Regions from separate parts of the Streptomyces sp. AF1A genome, predicted to be linked through region 1. Evidence: riboswitches for the same ligand, from Rfam matches in the RefSeq annotation. Region 1 holds a riboswitch; each other region holds the start of a gene.

Region 1 (5,090 bases):
CCCGAGGCCCGGGCGCGCGAGGCGGCCACCGAGGAACTGGCCAGGGCCAGAGAGGCCTGGCGGGAGGCACTGCTGGAGCGCGGCATCCTGCCGTTCCTGCGGGAGGCCCTCGCCGAGCCGGACCCGGCCGCGCTGCCCCGCACGGCCCCATCCGCCCCCACGGGCCGCATGCCCCGCCTGGGCTACGACCGTCCCGGCTTCAGCAGTCCCGATGACGGCGCCGCCTCCGGCCGCCCCAGCTTCACCAGCCCCGACTACACCAGCCCGGACTTCGGCGGCCCGGACTTCGGCGGCCCGGAACACCGCCCCGAGTGACCCCGGCCGGCGCCGGGACCACCCCATGCCGCCGGACCACCGTCCCACCGGCCGTCGCCACGAGCCCGCTGGAACGGTGAGTTCAGCGCGCCGATCTCAGTCGTCGAGTTCGGACCGCCGAGTCTGGCAACCGGGTAAGCACACCCAGATCTGGAACAGCAGACCCCGGTGCCGCACCTCACCCAGCAACCGGCCGCTCGTCCCCAGCGGACGGGCGCAGATGGCACAGTCCATGGCCATCTGCTGGCGGGGCAGAAGCTGGGCGACGTCGGGAAGGTGCAGGTTCACCGACGTGGCAAGGCCGTTCATTCGTGTGTTCTCCCTCAAGGGTGAGGCGTGTCGACGGCGCAGCGTCCCTAGGGAAGTCGCCCGTCCGCCGCTTCGCCGCCCGCCACCTCGGGGGTGTGCAACCGGTGGCGCGCCAGCGTCCGTCGGGGCGGCCTGGTCAGGGTGATGTGGCGCACCACCTGCTGGAAGCAGGCCAGAGAGGCGAAACTCGGCAGTGCGGCAGCCGCGGTGTCGATGATGTTCTTCGGTGCCTCCGCGATGCACAGCGCCATGGCAAAAGCGGAAAACACCAGGAGCACACACCAGGAATGGAGGGCCCGACGCCGGTGCAACGCCGATCTGACAATGGACAGTGCCGCCACCAGCCACGGGCCGAACACCAGAAGAGGCCACCAGGAGACCACGCTGCTCTGCGTCCGGGTCGCTGCCACGAACCGGAGCGGATCATAGGCGACCAGGCCGCCGAAAATGCTCACCGCAGATGCGATGACCGTCGCCAGTGCCGCAATGGAGTAGCTCGCGATGCGAATTCCGTTCGGCCGCTGCCACGCCCGGACCTTGCGATGCCTTCGGGACGGGGTCTTTACCGGAGGCAGCTCCCCCGTGAGTTCCACCAGGGCTTCACGGTGCGTCTTCGGTTTCGGGCCGACGAGGTGATCCTCGTGACGTGCGGCCGGGATCCTCGGTTGCTGCTCGATGGCGTCCCGAAGCATGTAGGCCAGCTCTTCCGCCGGGTCCCAGCCCGATTCCGGCGGGATCAGAGGGCCGGAGTCCTCGCCCGAAGAGTGCTGCCACCCCTCGCCGTCCCAGGAACCTTCGGCCCGCTCGGCGGGGAAATCCGGGTAATAGCCCGTTTGCTCATACTGCATGACGGATGTCATTTCGCCGGTGAAACGCGGAGTCGGAAGTCCACGCCTCCCAACGTTGCGAAACGTCCCTCTCGAGGGAACTCATCACGTACATGAATTCATGAAGGATGTCCTCGGTCGCCTCGAGCGTGACCGGGAGGCCCCCCTTCATGAGAACCCCCTTGGCGGCATCCGCTCTGACGGACGCAGGCAAGTACGTATAGGAACCCAGACGCACGGGTCGTCCAGCCGTGGCGGAGGACCGCTCCGGAATGGATTCGGCTGCCTGCCCCTTCGTTGCCTTCATCACGTTGCAACTAACGCTGTGGTGCAGTTATGGATGTGCGGCGAACGAGTGAAGGATTAGCCGGACAAACACCTTGTTCAGGAATCGGTCGGGCCTACATGCAGCACGTATGAGGAATGGGCGAAATGCGCGACCCCTGCCGCGGCCGAGGACGAGGCGGTCCGCGCACCGACCAGCCTCGGGCTGTTCGGCAGCGCGAGACCGCCCCTGGTGCGCCTCAGTCCGCGATCGGCAGGTAGACCCGGTTGCCCGCCTCGGCGAACTCCCTCGACTTCTGGAGCATCCCCTCGGCGATCTCCTCCGCCGACGCTCCCTCAGCCGCGTCACCACCGAACCGCTCCGTGATGCTGTGGCTGATCTTCATACTGCAGAACTTCGGTCCGCACATGGAGCAGAAGTGGGCCGTCTTGGCGGGCTCGGCCGGCAGGGTCTCGTCGTGGAACTCCCGTGCCGTGTCCGGGTCCAGAGCGAGGTTGAACTGGTCCTCCCACCGGAACTCGAAGCGGGCGTCGGACAGGGCGTCGTCCCACTCCTGTGCGCCCGGGTGCCCCTTGGCGAGGTCGGCCGCATGAGCAGCGATCTTGTAGGTGATGACGCCGGTCTTGACGTCGTCCCGGTTGGGCAGGCCCAGGTGCTCCTTGGGCGTGACGTAGCAGAGCATCGCCGTGCCCCACCAGGCGATCATCGCGGCGCCGATGCCGGAGGTGATGTGGTCGTACGCCGGCGCGACATCCGTGGTCAGCGGGCCGAGCGTATAGAACGGAGCCTCATCGCAGATCTCCTGCTGAAGGTCGATGTTCTCCTTGATCTTGTGCATCGGGACGTGACCGGGGCCCTCGATCATCGTCTGTACGTGGAAACGCCTGGCGATCCGGTTGAGTTCCCCGAGCGTCCGCAACTCCGCGAACTGCGCCTCGTCGTTGGCGTCCGCGATCGAGCCGGGGCGCAGACCGTCGCCCAGCGAGTACGTGACGTCGTAGGCGGCGAGGATCTCGCACAGCTCCTCGAAGTTCTCGTACAGGAACGACTCCTTGTGGTGCGCCAGGCACCACGCGGCCATGATCGAGCCGCCACGCGAGACGATGCCGGTCTTGCGGTTCGCCGTGAGCGGGACGAACGGCAGGCGCACGCCCGCGTGGACCGTCATGTAGTCCACGCCCTGCTCGGCCTGCTCGATGACGGTGTCCTTGTAGATCTCCCACGTCAGTTCCTCGGCCTTGCCGTCGACCTTCTCCAGGGCCTGGTAGAGCGGCACGGTGCCGATGGGGACGGGGGAGTTGCGCAGCACCCACTCGCGGGTGGTGTGGATGTTGCGGCCGGTGGACAGGTCCATGACCGTGTCGGCGCCCCAGCGGGTCGCCCAGGTCATCTTCTCGACCTCCTCCTCGATGGAGGACGTCACCGCGGAATTGCCGATGTTGGCGTTGACCTTCACCAGGAACCGCTTGCCGATGATCATCGGCTCGATCTCCGGGTGGTTGACGTTGGCGGGCAGCACCGCCCGACCCGCCGCGATCTCCTCGCGGACCACCTCGGGGGAAACGTTCTCCCGGATGGCCACGAACTCCATCTCGGGAGTGATCTCGCCCCGGCGCGCGTACGCGAGCTGCGTGACGGCCTGGCCGCCCCGGCCCCGCCGCGGCTGGCGCGGGCGTCCCGGGAAGACCGCGTCGAGGTTGCGCAGTCCCCCGCGCGGCGAGGTGTGCTTGATGCCGTCGTCCTCGGGACGGACGGGACGGCCCGCGTACTCCTCGGTGTCGCCGCGGGCGATGACCCAGTTCTCCCGCAGCGGCGGCAGGCCCCTGCGGACGTCGGTGTCGACGAGTGGATCGGTGTACGGGCCCGACGTGTCGTACAGCGTGACCGACTGCCCGTTGGTGAGGTGCACCTGACGGACCGGCACACGCACGTCGGGGCGTGAGCCCTCGACGTACGCCTTGTGCCAGCCGATGGACTTCCCGGCCTCCCGCGACGTGTCGTCCTGAACGGAGGCAGGTGTGCGTGCGTCCTTGTTGGTCATGAGACCTACTCCCTACGCCGGCATTACCCGGTAACAGGTTCGGCGGTCGACGCAGCGGTTTCCGTCTGCCGACGCTTCCCGCGGAACATCCCGTGTTCCACGTGAAACATCACATGTACGGAGGTCAGCGCCCTCTCAGCCCGGTGCTCCGAGCTCCCGCGTGTGCAAAGGTGCTCCCACGCTAGCGTCATATACAGCGCGGTGAACAGTGGGCCTCCGCCCTTCTTGCCAGGATCGAGCGTGCCCGGGATGGAGCAGTACCCGTATCAACCGCCCGAGCCTCGCCGCCGAGACGGCTCGGGACAGGAGGGCGGATACGCGCCCACGACGGCCGTGCGGCCGTCCCCGGCCAGCCCCGGGGACACCCTCAGGCGGTCCCGGCCGACCACGACGCGAGATCGTGCGCACGCTGGCCGGCTCCTTCGGCCTGGTCGCCTCGGTCGCGGTCACGACCGCGCTCGCCGCGCTGGTGGTGGCGGCCGACCGGCCCGGACGCGCCGGCGCCGGCCGGTGCACAGTCCCCGCCGGCACGCGGCGGCCGGGGCGACGCCGGAAGCGGTGAGGCCGGGGCCGCCCGCAAGCACCGATTCCTGGACTTCCGGTTCCCCGCGCAGAAGCGTTCCTGCACAGTTCCGTACGGCACGGCACAGCGTCCGTCGCCCGGACCGCGACCGCTCAGCCGGCGCTCTGCTCCTCGGCGAGGATGCGGTCCAGGGCTTCCTCGAGATGGGCGTCGAAATCGGCCAGGGCGCCTTCCTGGCCGAGCGGCACCAGCTTGTCCGTACGATCGAGGAAGGCCACGAGCGGCGGCGTCGACGAGCGGAACAGGGCGTAATCGCTGCCGACCTGAAGCCGGATCAGCACCTCACCCAGCACCTCGGTATCGACCGGTGCGATGCGCACATCCCCCTCCCCGCACGGGCGCCCGACCCCGTCGATGAGCAGTTCGCGCCCGAAGACCCAGGTGACCGGGGCGTCACCGGGCAGATGGAAGGTGAGCCGCACGGCATAGGGATCACCTGTCTCGTAGCGCAGCTCCACCGGAATGCGGAAGGAGAGCTCCTCCGAGACGAGAAAGCTCATCATGACCTCTGCCTGTACGGACTCTCGCATCGCCTACCCCGTCGTATGACGTCGACTGGCCGGGACTGATCCCTATGACCGTGGGTCAAATCTTGCTGAACGTACACAGCAGATCACAAGGAGTGAGTTTTCAGATACTGATAGAGAGCGTCAGGGAGCCGATGTGGCGCCCGATCTCCGCCTGCAACCGGTGGGCCGCGGGCAACAGCCGGTCGGCCTGGTGGGCGGG
Region 2 (5,090 bases), on a different contig from region 1:
TGAAGCCGTCGTCCCTCAGCAGCGTCAGGGTCCCGGACAGGCCCTTGACGACCTTGTCCCCGTCGATGAAGGCGGCGGGGACGTGCAGCGCCCGGTTCTCACCTCGGCGTACGGCGATGAGCTGGCCCTCCTTGACCAACTGCCGCACGCGCGTCACCTCGACGCCGAGCTGTTCGGCGATGTCGGGGAGGGTGAGCCAGGCGGGGACGAGAGCATCGATCTTTGCGTCAATCTCGGTCACGGAACCCAGCGTAGGCGCTCCGCTGGGTCTGCCGCGATGTGTCGTCGTCCGTCCGCGGGTCCGTCGTGGCTGGTGACGCTCCTGTGGACACCTGCCGACACGGCCGCGCGTGGCGTTCGGCGGGCGGCCGGGACATCCCGCAGCCCACGCCGCGGCGGGCCGACCAGGCTGCCTGCGCGGGGCACACCGGCTGGGCCCCACGACGAGCGGGCCGGCTGCCAGATGCCCCCGCCCGCCCACGGGACCCGCGCGGCCGGCGACGCCCCCGGGGATACGGGCCGGCACCATCGCGCATCCTTTTCAGCGGGCGGCCAGCCCAAAGCACCCGATGCGGCCCGCACAGGGCGAACCAACCGCGCCCCGCGACGAACGGACCGGCTGCCAGACGCCCCCGCCCGCCCACGGGACCGGTGCGGCCGGCGACGCCCCCGGGGATGTGGCGTTCGGCGTGCGGGCAGGGTCAGGGGGTCTCCCGCTGCCCGGTCGGCGACAGCCGCATGCGCGGCGGGGGCGGGCAGGGGCGCGCCGCCGGGGCCGGCGCCAGGACCCGGATCGTGGGTCGGCGGTCCGGGCTCCGTCAGTCGGCCGTGGCGTTCTTCAGGGGGCGGGCGGGGTCGCTCAGGGACTGCGGGGACATGCGACGGCCCGCCTCGATCAGGCGGCGGCCCTGGGCGAGGTCGCGTGGGCGGCCCACCGCCAGGACGGCCACCAGGCGGTCCTCGCGCAGCCAGCAGACCGACCAGGCGGGGCCCGCGGGGTCGCCGCGCCGGACCAGCCGGTCGGCGGCGGCGTGGTGGCCCGCGTACTGCACGAAACGGCCGAACTGCTCGGACCAGAAGTACGGCACCGGGTCGTAGACGGCCGCGGTCTCGCCGAGGATGTGCGCGGCGACCGTGCGCGGGCCCTGCAGGGCGTTGTCCCAGTGGTGGACGAGCAGCCGCTCGTCGTAGCGCGCCGAGGGGAAGGACGCGCAGTCGCCGACGGCGTACACGTCCGGCACGGAGGCCCGCAGGTGGGCGTCCGCGACGATCTCGCCGCGCGCGCCCAGTTCGATGCCGGAGCCGGCCAGCCACGCGGTGGCGGGGCGGGCGCCGATGCCGACGACGACCGCGCCCGCGGGCAGCCGCGTGCCGTCGGCGAGGACGACCGCGCCGGGCTCGACGCGCTCCACGCGCGCGTGGGTGCGCAGTTCGGCGCCCGCGTCGGCGTACCAGGCGGCCATCGGGGCGGCGACCTCGGCGGGCAGGGAACCGGGGAGCGGCCGGTCGGCGGCCTCCACGACGGTCACCGCGCACCCCGCCTCCCGGGCGGCGGTGGCGAACTCGGCGCCGATCCAGCCCGCGCCGACGACCACGATGTCGTGCTGCCGGCTCAGCACCGGCCGCAGCCGTTCGGCGTCGTCCAGGGTGCGCAGCAGGTGCACCCCGGGCACGCCCTCGGTGCCGGGCAGCGTGATCGGCTCGGCGCCGGTGGCGAGGACCAGGACGTCGTACGGGACCGGCCCCGCCTCGGTGTCCAGCTCGTGCTCGGCGGGCCGCACGCCCTGCGCCTCGCAGCCGAGCCGGAGGTCGACGCCCAGCGAGTCGAAGTCCACGTCGAAGGCGGAGTCCTCGGCCTTGCCGAGCAGCACGGCCTTCGACAGCGGCGGGCGGTCGTACGGCTGGTGCGGCTCGGCGCCGATGACGGTCACGCCGCCCTTGAAGCCCTGCTCCCGCAGGGCGACCGCGGTCTGCACCCCGGCCATGCCCGCACCGACGACGACCACGCGCCGCACCGGGGACGTGCCCTCGTGCGCTGTCTGCTCCCTCATCCGATCACGATAAACAACTGACGAACTGTCAGTCAGCGGGCGGGTGCGGTGACCTCTTCCACAACGCTCGTGCCGGAGCCCGGCTGCGACTCCCACTCCCAGGTCTCCTCGAGCCGCACCCGCCCGTCGGGCAGCTCCACGACCGTGGACACGCAGTGCCCGGAGGCGGTCCTCCCGTCGGTCCTGAGCTGCACGTACCGGAAGTCCACCCGGTCCCCCTCGCGGGTGCCCACCAGATGGCCGCGCACGACGTCGCCACCGGCGTACTCGGCCCACACCTCGCCGTCCTTCTCGTGGTACGCGAACCGGGTCCGGGTACCCACCTGACCTGGCGCTTGGTCCGAGACGGGGGCGAGGATCAGTCCGTCCAGCGAGCGGGCCACGGCGGAGGGCTCCTTACGGGTGACGAGTACGGCGGGCTAGGGTAACCCCCGTACAAGCACTCGCGGGAGCCCGGACGCACCGGGCTGAGAGGGAGGCTGGCGGCCTCCGACCGTACGAACCTGATCCGGGTCATGCCGGCGAAGGGAGGGGCTGGACGCCCATGTCGTCACGTACGTCCGACGTCCTCGTCATCGGGGGCGGGATCATCGGCCTGGTCACGGCCTGGCGCGCCGCGCAGCGCGGGCTCGCGACGGCCGTGGTCGACCCCGCGCCAGGGGGCGGGGCCGCGCAGGTCGCGGCCGGGATGCTGGCCGCGGTCACCGAACTGCACTACGGCGAGGAGACCCTGCTCGCCCTCAACCTGGAGTCGGCCCGCCGCTACCCCGGTTTCGCGGCCGAGCTGACCGAGCTGACCGGCCACGGCCTCGGCTACCGCCGCTGCGGCACGCTCGCGGTCGCGCTGGACGCCGACGACCGCGCCCACCTCCGGGAGCTGCACGCCCTGCAGCAGCGCTCGGGCCTCGCATCGGAGTGGCTGTCGGGGCGGGAGTGCCGCCGCCTGGAGCCGATGCTGGCACCCGGCGTGCGCGGCGGGCTGCGCGTCGACGGCGACCACCAGATCGACCCGCGGCGGCTGGCCGCGGCCCTGGTGGCCGCGTGCGAGCGGGCCGGGGTGGCGTTCCACCGGGCCTGGGCAAAGCGGCTGGACGTGGTCGGGGACCGGGCCGCGGGGGTCACCACCGCGGACGGCACCGCGCTGCGCGCCGGGCAGGTGGTGCTGGCGGCCGGCAGCCTGAGCGGGCGGCTCCCGGGCGTGCCGGACGAGCTGCTGCCGCCGGTGCGGCCGGTGAAGGGCCAGGTGCTGCGGCTGACCGTGCCGCGGCGGTTCGCGCCGTTCCTGAGCCGGACCGTGCGGGCCGTGGTCCGCGGCAGCCAGGTCTACCTGGTGCCCCGCGAGGACGGCGAGCTGGTCGTCGGGGCCACCAGCGAGGAGCTGGGCTGGGACACGACGGTCACCGCGGGCGGCGTGTACGAGCTGCTGCGCGACGCGCACGAGCTGGTGCCGGGCATCACCGAGCTGCCGCTCACCGAGACCCGCGCCGGGCTGCGCCCCGGCTCCCCCGACAACGCGCCGCTGCTCGGCCCGTCCGGGCTCGACGGGCTGCTGCTGGCCACCGGGCACCACCGCAACGGGGTGCTGCTCACGCCGGTCACCGGGGACGTGCTGGCGCACGCCCTCGTCACCGGCGAACTCCCCGATGAAGCCCGTCCGTTCACGCCCAAGCGCTTCGGCGCCGTCCGCTCGGAGCAGCCCGCATGACCGCCTCCGTCACCATCTCCGTCAACGGCGAGCGCCGCCAGGTCTCCCCGGGCACCGCGCTCGACACCGTCGTACGTTCACTGGTCGCGGCGCCCTCCGGGGTGGCGGCCGCCGTCAACGAGACCGTCGTCCCGCGCGCGCAGTGGCCGGCCACGGCGCTGGCCGAGGGCGACCGGGTCGAGGTTCTCACCGCCGTCCAGGGAGGCTGAGCCATGGCCGACGATCCCTTCGTCCTCGGCGGGGTGTCCTTCGGGTCCCGGCTGATCATGGGCACGGGCGGGGCGCCCAGCCTGGACGTGCTGGAGCGGGCGCTGGTCGCCTCGGGCACGGAGCTGACGACGGTCGCGATGCGGCGGGTTGACCCGTCCGTGCACGGTTCGGTGCTGTCGGTGCTGCGGAAACTGGGCATCCGGGTGCTGCCGAACACGGCGGGCTGCTTCACCGCCGGGGAGGCCGTGCTCACCGCCCGGCTGGCCAGGGAGGCGCTCGGCACGGACCTGGTCAAGCTGGAGGTCATCGCCGACGAGCGGACGCTGCTGCCGGACCCGGTGGAGCTGCTGGAGGCCGCGGAGACACTGGTCGACGACGGCTTCACAGTGCTGCCGTACACCAATGACGACCCGGTGCTGGCGCGGAAGCTGGAGGACGTCGGGTGCGCGGCGGTCATGCCGCTGGGGTCGCCGATCGGGTCCGGCCTCGGGATCCGCAATCCGCACAACTTCCAGCTGATCGTCGAGCACGCGCGCGTGCCGGTGATCCTCGACGCCGGGGCCGGTACGGCGTCCGACGTCGCCCTGGCGATGGAGCTGGGGTGCGCGGGCGTGATGCTGGCGTCGGCCGTGACGCGGGCGCAGGAGCCGGAGCTGATGGCGACCGCCATGAAGCACGCCGTGCAGGGCGGCCGGCTGGCCCGGCTGGCCGGGCGGATCCCCCGGAGGTATCTCGCGGAGGCGTCCTCCCCGACGGAGGGGATGGCCCGGCTGGATCCCGAGCGGCCCGCGTTCCCGTCCCCCGCTCGCCTCCCGGAACGGTGATCGCACCCTTGTTCGTGTGAAGCGTCACAGGTCGGCTGCAGTACGGGCCCGGGAGCGGTCTCACCCGGGGCTGTGTCGGTCGGTGCTCGTACACTCCCCTGCGTGGATACGACCCTTCAGGACCCCCTCGTCGGGCAGGTGCTCGACGGCCGGTACCGCGTGGACGCGCGGATCGCGGTCGGTGGGATGGCCACGGTCTACCGGAGCCTGGACACCCGCCTGGATCGCGTCCTCGCGCTGAAGGTGATGCACCCGACCCTGGCGGCCGACGGGTCCTTCGTCGAGCGGTTCATCCGGGAG
Region 3 (5,090 bases), on a different contig from region 1:
GCGCGCGGTCCCCGACCGGCCCACCGCAGTGGTCGGGGACAGGCTCCCTGGCCATGCCGTTCTCCTCCTCGTGCCACCGTGTCCCCGCATCACCGCGAGTACCCGAGCAGGCACCACATCCAACCGCCCCCGGGCCGCGGCCTGCGCGGATCGCCGGTGAGCGCAGCGAGCGGGGCCAGGCGCCGGCTGCGCCCGCGCTCCCGCCCTCGGCCCGCTGGGCGCTGCCGCCGCCGACGCACGCCCGCATGCGGAGAGGGCCGGAAGCCGTCGTCATTCCTCCCGGCCTGCCGCACGTCTTCGGGGCGGCCGACGGCCAGGAGGCCGACGTGTTCGTCGTGCTCAGCCCGGGCATCGAGCGGTTCGGCTACTTCGAGCAACTGGCCGCCATCAGCCGCGGCGAAGCCGAGTTCGACTCGCTCCTCCCTGAGCAGGACCGCTACGACGTGCACTTCGAGAGCATCCCCCACTGGCGCTCGGCCACCTGAGCACATGCGGCGCCCCCGCCGACATCAGGCCGTCGCAGGTCTCGACAAGCCGGCACCATCCAGCAGCGTACCGACACGCCCCTCGCCGTAGCGCCGGTCCGTGACCGATGACGAGGGCCGGCTGAGCAACCCTGACGCCCACCGCCGACGACAGTCGTCCGGACCGGCGGCCCCAGGTCACCCGATTGGATCTGCGACACTGGTACCACCATGCCCAAGCCCGGAGAACTCACTTTCGTCGCGCCGCGCGGAGCCAAGAAGCCGCCGCGGCATCTTGCCGATCTCACGCCTGCCGAGCGCAAGGACGCGGTGGCCGAGATCGGTGAGAAGCCGTTCCGTGCCAAGCAGCTCTCGCAGCACTACTTCGCGCGGTACGCGCACGGACCGGAGCACTGGACCGACATCCCGGCCGGCTCCCGGGAGAAGCTGCGCGAGGCGCTGCTCCCCGAGCTCATGACGGTCGTCCGGCATCTGTCGACCGACCAGGGGACGACCCGCAAGACGCTGTGGCGGCTGTTCGACGGGACACTCGTCGAGTCCGTGCTGATGCGCTACCCGGACCGGGTGACCATGTGCATCAGCTCACAGGCCGGGTGTGGGATGAACTGTCCGTTCTGCGCCACCGGGCAGGCGGGACTGGACCGGAACCTGTCCACCGCGGAGATCGTCCACCAGATCGTCGACGGGATGCGGGCGCTGCGGGACGGGGAGGTGCCCGGCGGGCCGGCCCGGCTGTCCAACATCGTCTTCATGGGCATGGGTGAGCCGCTGGCCAACTACAAGCGGGTCGTGGGGGCCATCCGTGCGCTGACCGACCCGGCGCCGGACGGGCTCGGGCTCTCGCAGCGCGGGATCACCGTCTCGACCGTCGGCCTGGTGCCCGCCATCCACCGGTTCGCCGACGAGGGCTTCAAGTGCCGGCTCGCGATCTCCCTGCACGCCCCCGACGACGAGCTGCGCGACACCCTCGTCCCCGTCAACACCCGCTGGAAGGTGCGCGAGGTGCTGGACGCCGGGTTCGAGTACGCCGCGAAGTCCGGGCGCCGGCTGTCCATCGAGTACGCCATGATCCGGGACATCAACGACCAGGCATGGCGCGGCGACCGGCTCGGCCGGCTGCTCAGGGGCAAGCCCGTGCACGTCAACCTCATCCCGCTGAACCCGACTCCGGGCTCCCGGTGGACCGCCTCACGGCCCGAGGACGAGAAGGCCTTCGTGGCGGCCATCGAGGCGCACGGGGTACCGGTCACCATCCGGGACACCCGGGGCCAGGAGATCGACGGGGCCTGTGGTCAGCTGGCGGCCACCGAGCGGTAATCTGACGACGTCCATACAACTCCATATTCCGACAGGGGAGCGCCACAGCGCTGAGAGTGCGGCAACCGGGCCGCAGACCCTCTGAACCTCGCCCAGGTCATTCTGGGTAGGAAGTTCGGTCATCACTCGAGCTGTTGCGCCCTGCCCGGGCTCCCGCGCGGGAGCCCGGGCAGGGCCGCGTCTCTTCCTGGCCAACCCCAGGAGGACTTCGTTGAGCATCACCACAAGGCGGCTGGCGGCCGTGGCCGTCGCCCTGGGCATGGTCACCCTCGCCGCATGCGGATCGTCCGGCAGCCACGCCTCCGGCGACTCCAAGACCGTGACCCTCGTCAGCCACGACTCGTGGGCCGCCTCCAAGAGCGTCATCAAGGACTTCGAGAGGCAGTCCGGGTACAAGGTCAGAAACCTGCGGGACGGCGACGCGGGACAGGCCGTCAACAAGGCCATCCTGACCAAGGACAACCCCCAGGGCGACGTCTTCTTCGGCGTCGACAACACGCTGCTGTCCCGGGCCCTCGACAACGGGCTGTTCCAGCCGTACACCGCCAAGGGACTCGGCACGGTCGGCGCCCAGTACCAACTCGACAAGGACAGGCACCGGGTCACGCCGATCGACTACGGCGACATATGCGTCAACTACGACAAGAAGTACTTCGCCGACCACCGTCTCGCCCCGCCGCAGTCCTTCGCCGACCTGGCCAGGCCCGAGTACAAGAACCTGCTCGTCACCGAGAACGCGGCCACCTCCTCGCCCGGCCTCGGCTTCCTGCTCGGCAGCGCCGCGCAGTTCGGCGACAACAGCTGGCAGGACTACTGGAAGAAGCTGAAGGCCAACGGCGTGAAGGTCGTCGACGGCTGGGACCAGGCCTACTACCAGGAGTTCTCCGGCTCGTCGGAGGGGAAGAAGGCCGGTGGCGACCGGCCGCTGGTCGTGTCGTACGCCTCCTCCCCGCCCGCCGAGGTGATCTACGCCAAGAAGCGGCCCAGCACCGCCCCGACCGGCGTGGCCACCGGCACCTGCTTCCGGCAGATCGAGTTCGCCGGGGTGCTGAGCAACGCGAAGAACCCCAAGGGCGCCAAGGCCTTCATCGACTTCCTGCTGACCAAGGAGTTCCAGGAGGACATGCCGCTCAAGATGTTCGTCTACCCGGTGGTGAAGGGGGCCGCCGTGCCCGCCGACTTCACCAAGTACGGCCCGGCCGCCCAGCACCCCGAGACCATGGCCCCCGACAAGATCGCCGCCAACCGTGATCAGTGGGTCAAGACGTGGACCTCGCTCGTACTGAAGTAGCTCCCCGCCGACGGGACATGCGCGGGAGCGCGACGCGGCTCGGGCTGCTGGCCCTGCCCGTCGCGTTCTTCGCCGTGTTCTTCGCCTGGCCGGTGGCCGCGATCGTGGCCCGCGGGCTGAAGACCGACGGCGCCTGGCATCCCGGGCGGATCGCGGACGTGCTCACGCAGCCGGACATCCGGCACGTGCTGTGGTTCACCACCTGGCAGGCGCTCGCCTCCACCGCGCTGACCCTGCTGCTCGCCCTGCCCGCCGCCCACGTCTTCGCCCGGCTCGACTTCCCGGGCAAGCAGGTGCTGCGCGCCGTCGTCACCGTGCCGTTCGTGCTGCCGACCGTCGTCGCCGGCAGCGCGTTCCTCGCGCTGGTCGGGCACGGCGGGCTGCTCGACCGGCTGTGGGGCGTACGGCTGGACACCACGGTGTGGGCCATCCTGCTGGCCCATGTCTTCTTCAACTACGCCGTCGTCGTGCGGACGGTGGGCGGGCTGTGGGCCCAGCTCGACCCCCGGCAGGAGGAGGCCGCGCGCATGCTGGGCGCATCGCCCCTCCAGGCGTGGCGGAAGGTCACCCTCCCGGCCCTGGCGCCCGCCGTGGCCGCCGCCGCGCTGATGGTGTTCCTGTTCACCTTCACCTCCTTCGGCGTCGTCCAGATCCTCGGCGGGCCCACGTTCTCCACCATCGAAGTGGAGATCTACCGGCAGACCTCGGAGGTCTTCGACCTGCCCACGGCCGCCGTCCTCACCCTCGTCCAGTTCGTCGCGGTCGGCGCCGTCCTCGCCGTGCACGCGTGGACGGTACGGCGCCGGGAGACCGCCCTGCGCCTCGTCGCCCCGAACGTCACCGCCCGGCGTCCGCGCGGCGCCGGGCAGTGGGCGCTGCTCGCCGGCGTCCTCGGCACCGTCGCACTGCTGCTGGTGCTGCCGCTCGCCGTCCTCGTCCGGCGCTCCCTGGACGCGCCCGGCCTCGGCTACTACCGGGCGCTGGCGGACTCCGACGGCGGCACCTTCCTGGTCGCACCCGTGCACGCGGTGTGGACCTCGCTGCAGTACGCGGTCGCCGCCACCGCCATCGCGGTGCTGATCGGAGGTCTCGCCGCCGCCGCGCTGGCCCGCCGGGGCGCCGGGCGGCTGGTGCGGGGCTTCGACGCGCTGCTGATGCTGCCGCTCGGCGTGTCCGCCGTGACCGTCGGTTTCGGCTTCCTCATCGCCCTCGACAGGCCGCCGCTTGACCTGCGCCAGTCCTGGATCCTGGTGCCGCTCGCCCAGGCCCTGGTCGGCGCCCCCTTCGTCGTACGGACCATGCTGCCGGTGCTGCGCGCGGTGGACGGACGGCTCAGGGAGGCGGCGGCCGTGCTCGGGGCCTCGCCCTGGCGGGCGTGGCGGGAGGTGGACCTGCCGCTGGTGCGGCGGGCGCTGCTGGTCGCGGCCGGGTTCGCGTTCGCCGTCTCGCTGGGTGAGTTCGGGGCGACGGTGTTCATCGCCCGGCCCGACAACCCGACGCTCCCGGTCGCCGTGGCCCGGCTGCTCAGCCGCCCCGGAGACCTCAACTACGGCCAGGCGATGGCCCTTTCGACGATTCTGATGGTGGTGTGCGCCGCCGCGCTGCTGCTTCTGGAGCGACTGCGCACCGACCGGACGGGGGAGTTCTGATGCTGCTGAGCCTTGACGCCGCGACCGTGCGCCTCGGCGGCCGGACCGTGCTGGACGCGGTCGGCCTGGAGGTCGCCGAGCACGAGGTGGTGTGCGTGCTCGGGCCCAGCGGCAGCGGGAAGTCGACGCTGCTGCGGGCGGTGGCGGGCCTGCAGCCCCTCGACTCCGGTCGGGTGCTGCTCGGCGGGCGCGACCAGGCGGGCGTGCCCGCGCACCAGCGGGGCGTCGGCCTGATGTTCCAGGACCACCAGCTCTTTCCGCAGCGGGACGTCGGCGCCAACGTGGCGTTCGGGCTGCGGATGCACGGCACGGCCAGGGCCGAACGGGACGCCGAGGTCGGGCAGTTGC

What was found. A riboswitch is a leader RNA that binds a small molecule or an ion and turns the genes downstream of it on or off. The one in region 1 is predicted to bind thiamine pyrophosphate.
Region 2: it holds a riboswitch for thiamine pyrophosphate, as region 1 does, so the genes downstream of both, thiO (glycine oxidase ThiO) here and thiC (phosphomethylpyrimidine synthase ThiC) in region 1, are expected to answer to the same signal.
Region 3: it holds a riboswitch for thiamine pyrophosphate, as region 1 does, so the genes downstream of both, ACLU3S_RS29485 (thiamine ABC transporter substrate binding subunit) here and thiC (phosphomethylpyrimidine synthase ThiC) in region 1, are expected to answer to the same signal.

The regions. Positions count from the first base shown of each region.
Region 1 is NZ_JBLEBI010000008.1:31,136-36,225, forward strand. It holds gene ACLU3S_RS04390 (hypothetical protein) at 1-315, shown strand, start outside; gene ACLU3S_RS04395 (hypothetical protein) at 412-624, opposite strand; gene ACLU3S_RS04400 (DUF2637 domain-containing protein) at 672-1,472, opposite strand; gene thiC (phosphomethylpyrimidine synthase ThiC) at 1,976-3,778, opposite strand; TPP riboswitch at 3,771-3,948, opposite strand; gene ACLU3S_RS04410 (hypothetical protein) at 4,179-4,340, shown strand; gene ACLU3S_RS04415 (SsgA family sporulation/cell division regulator) at 4,454-4,891, opposite strand; gene ACLU3S_RS04420 (IclR family transcriptional regulator) at 4,992-5,090, opposite strand, start outside.
Region 2 is NZ_JBLEBI010000087.1:10,075-15,164, reverse strand. It holds gene ACLU3S_RS22185 (Rv2175c family DNA-binding protein) at 1-241, opposite strand, end outside; gene ACLU3S_RS22180 (NAD(P)/FAD-dependent oxidoreductase) at 819-2,051, opposite strand; gene ACLU3S_RS22175 (hypothetical protein) at 2,084-2,434, opposite strand; TPP riboswitch at 2,487-2,598, shown strand; gene thiO (glycine oxidase ThiO) at 2,596-3,756, shown strand; gene thiS (sulfur carrier protein ThiS) at 3,753-3,965, shown strand; gene ACLU3S_RS22160 (thiazole synthase) at 3,969-4,790, shown strand; gene pknB (Stk1 family PASTA domain-containing Ser/Thr kinase) at 4,893-5,090, shown strand, end outside.
Region 3 is NZ_JBLEBI010000160.1:6,831-11,920, forward strand. It holds gene ACLU3S_RS29470 (PP2C family protein-serine/threonine phosphatase) at 1-55, opposite strand, end outside; gene ACLU3S_RS29475 (hypothetical protein) at 246-485, shown strand; gene rlmN (23S rRNA (adenine(2503)-C(2))-methyltransferase RlmN) at 696-1,802, shown strand; TPP riboswitch at 1,826-1,933, shown strand; gene ACLU3S_RS29485 (thiamine ABC transporter substrate binding subunit) at 2,062-3,093, shown strand; gene ACLU3S_RS29490 (ABC transporter permease) at 3,111-4,742, shown strand; gene ACLU3S_RS29495 (ABC transporter ATP-binding protein) at 4,742-5,090, shown strand, end outside.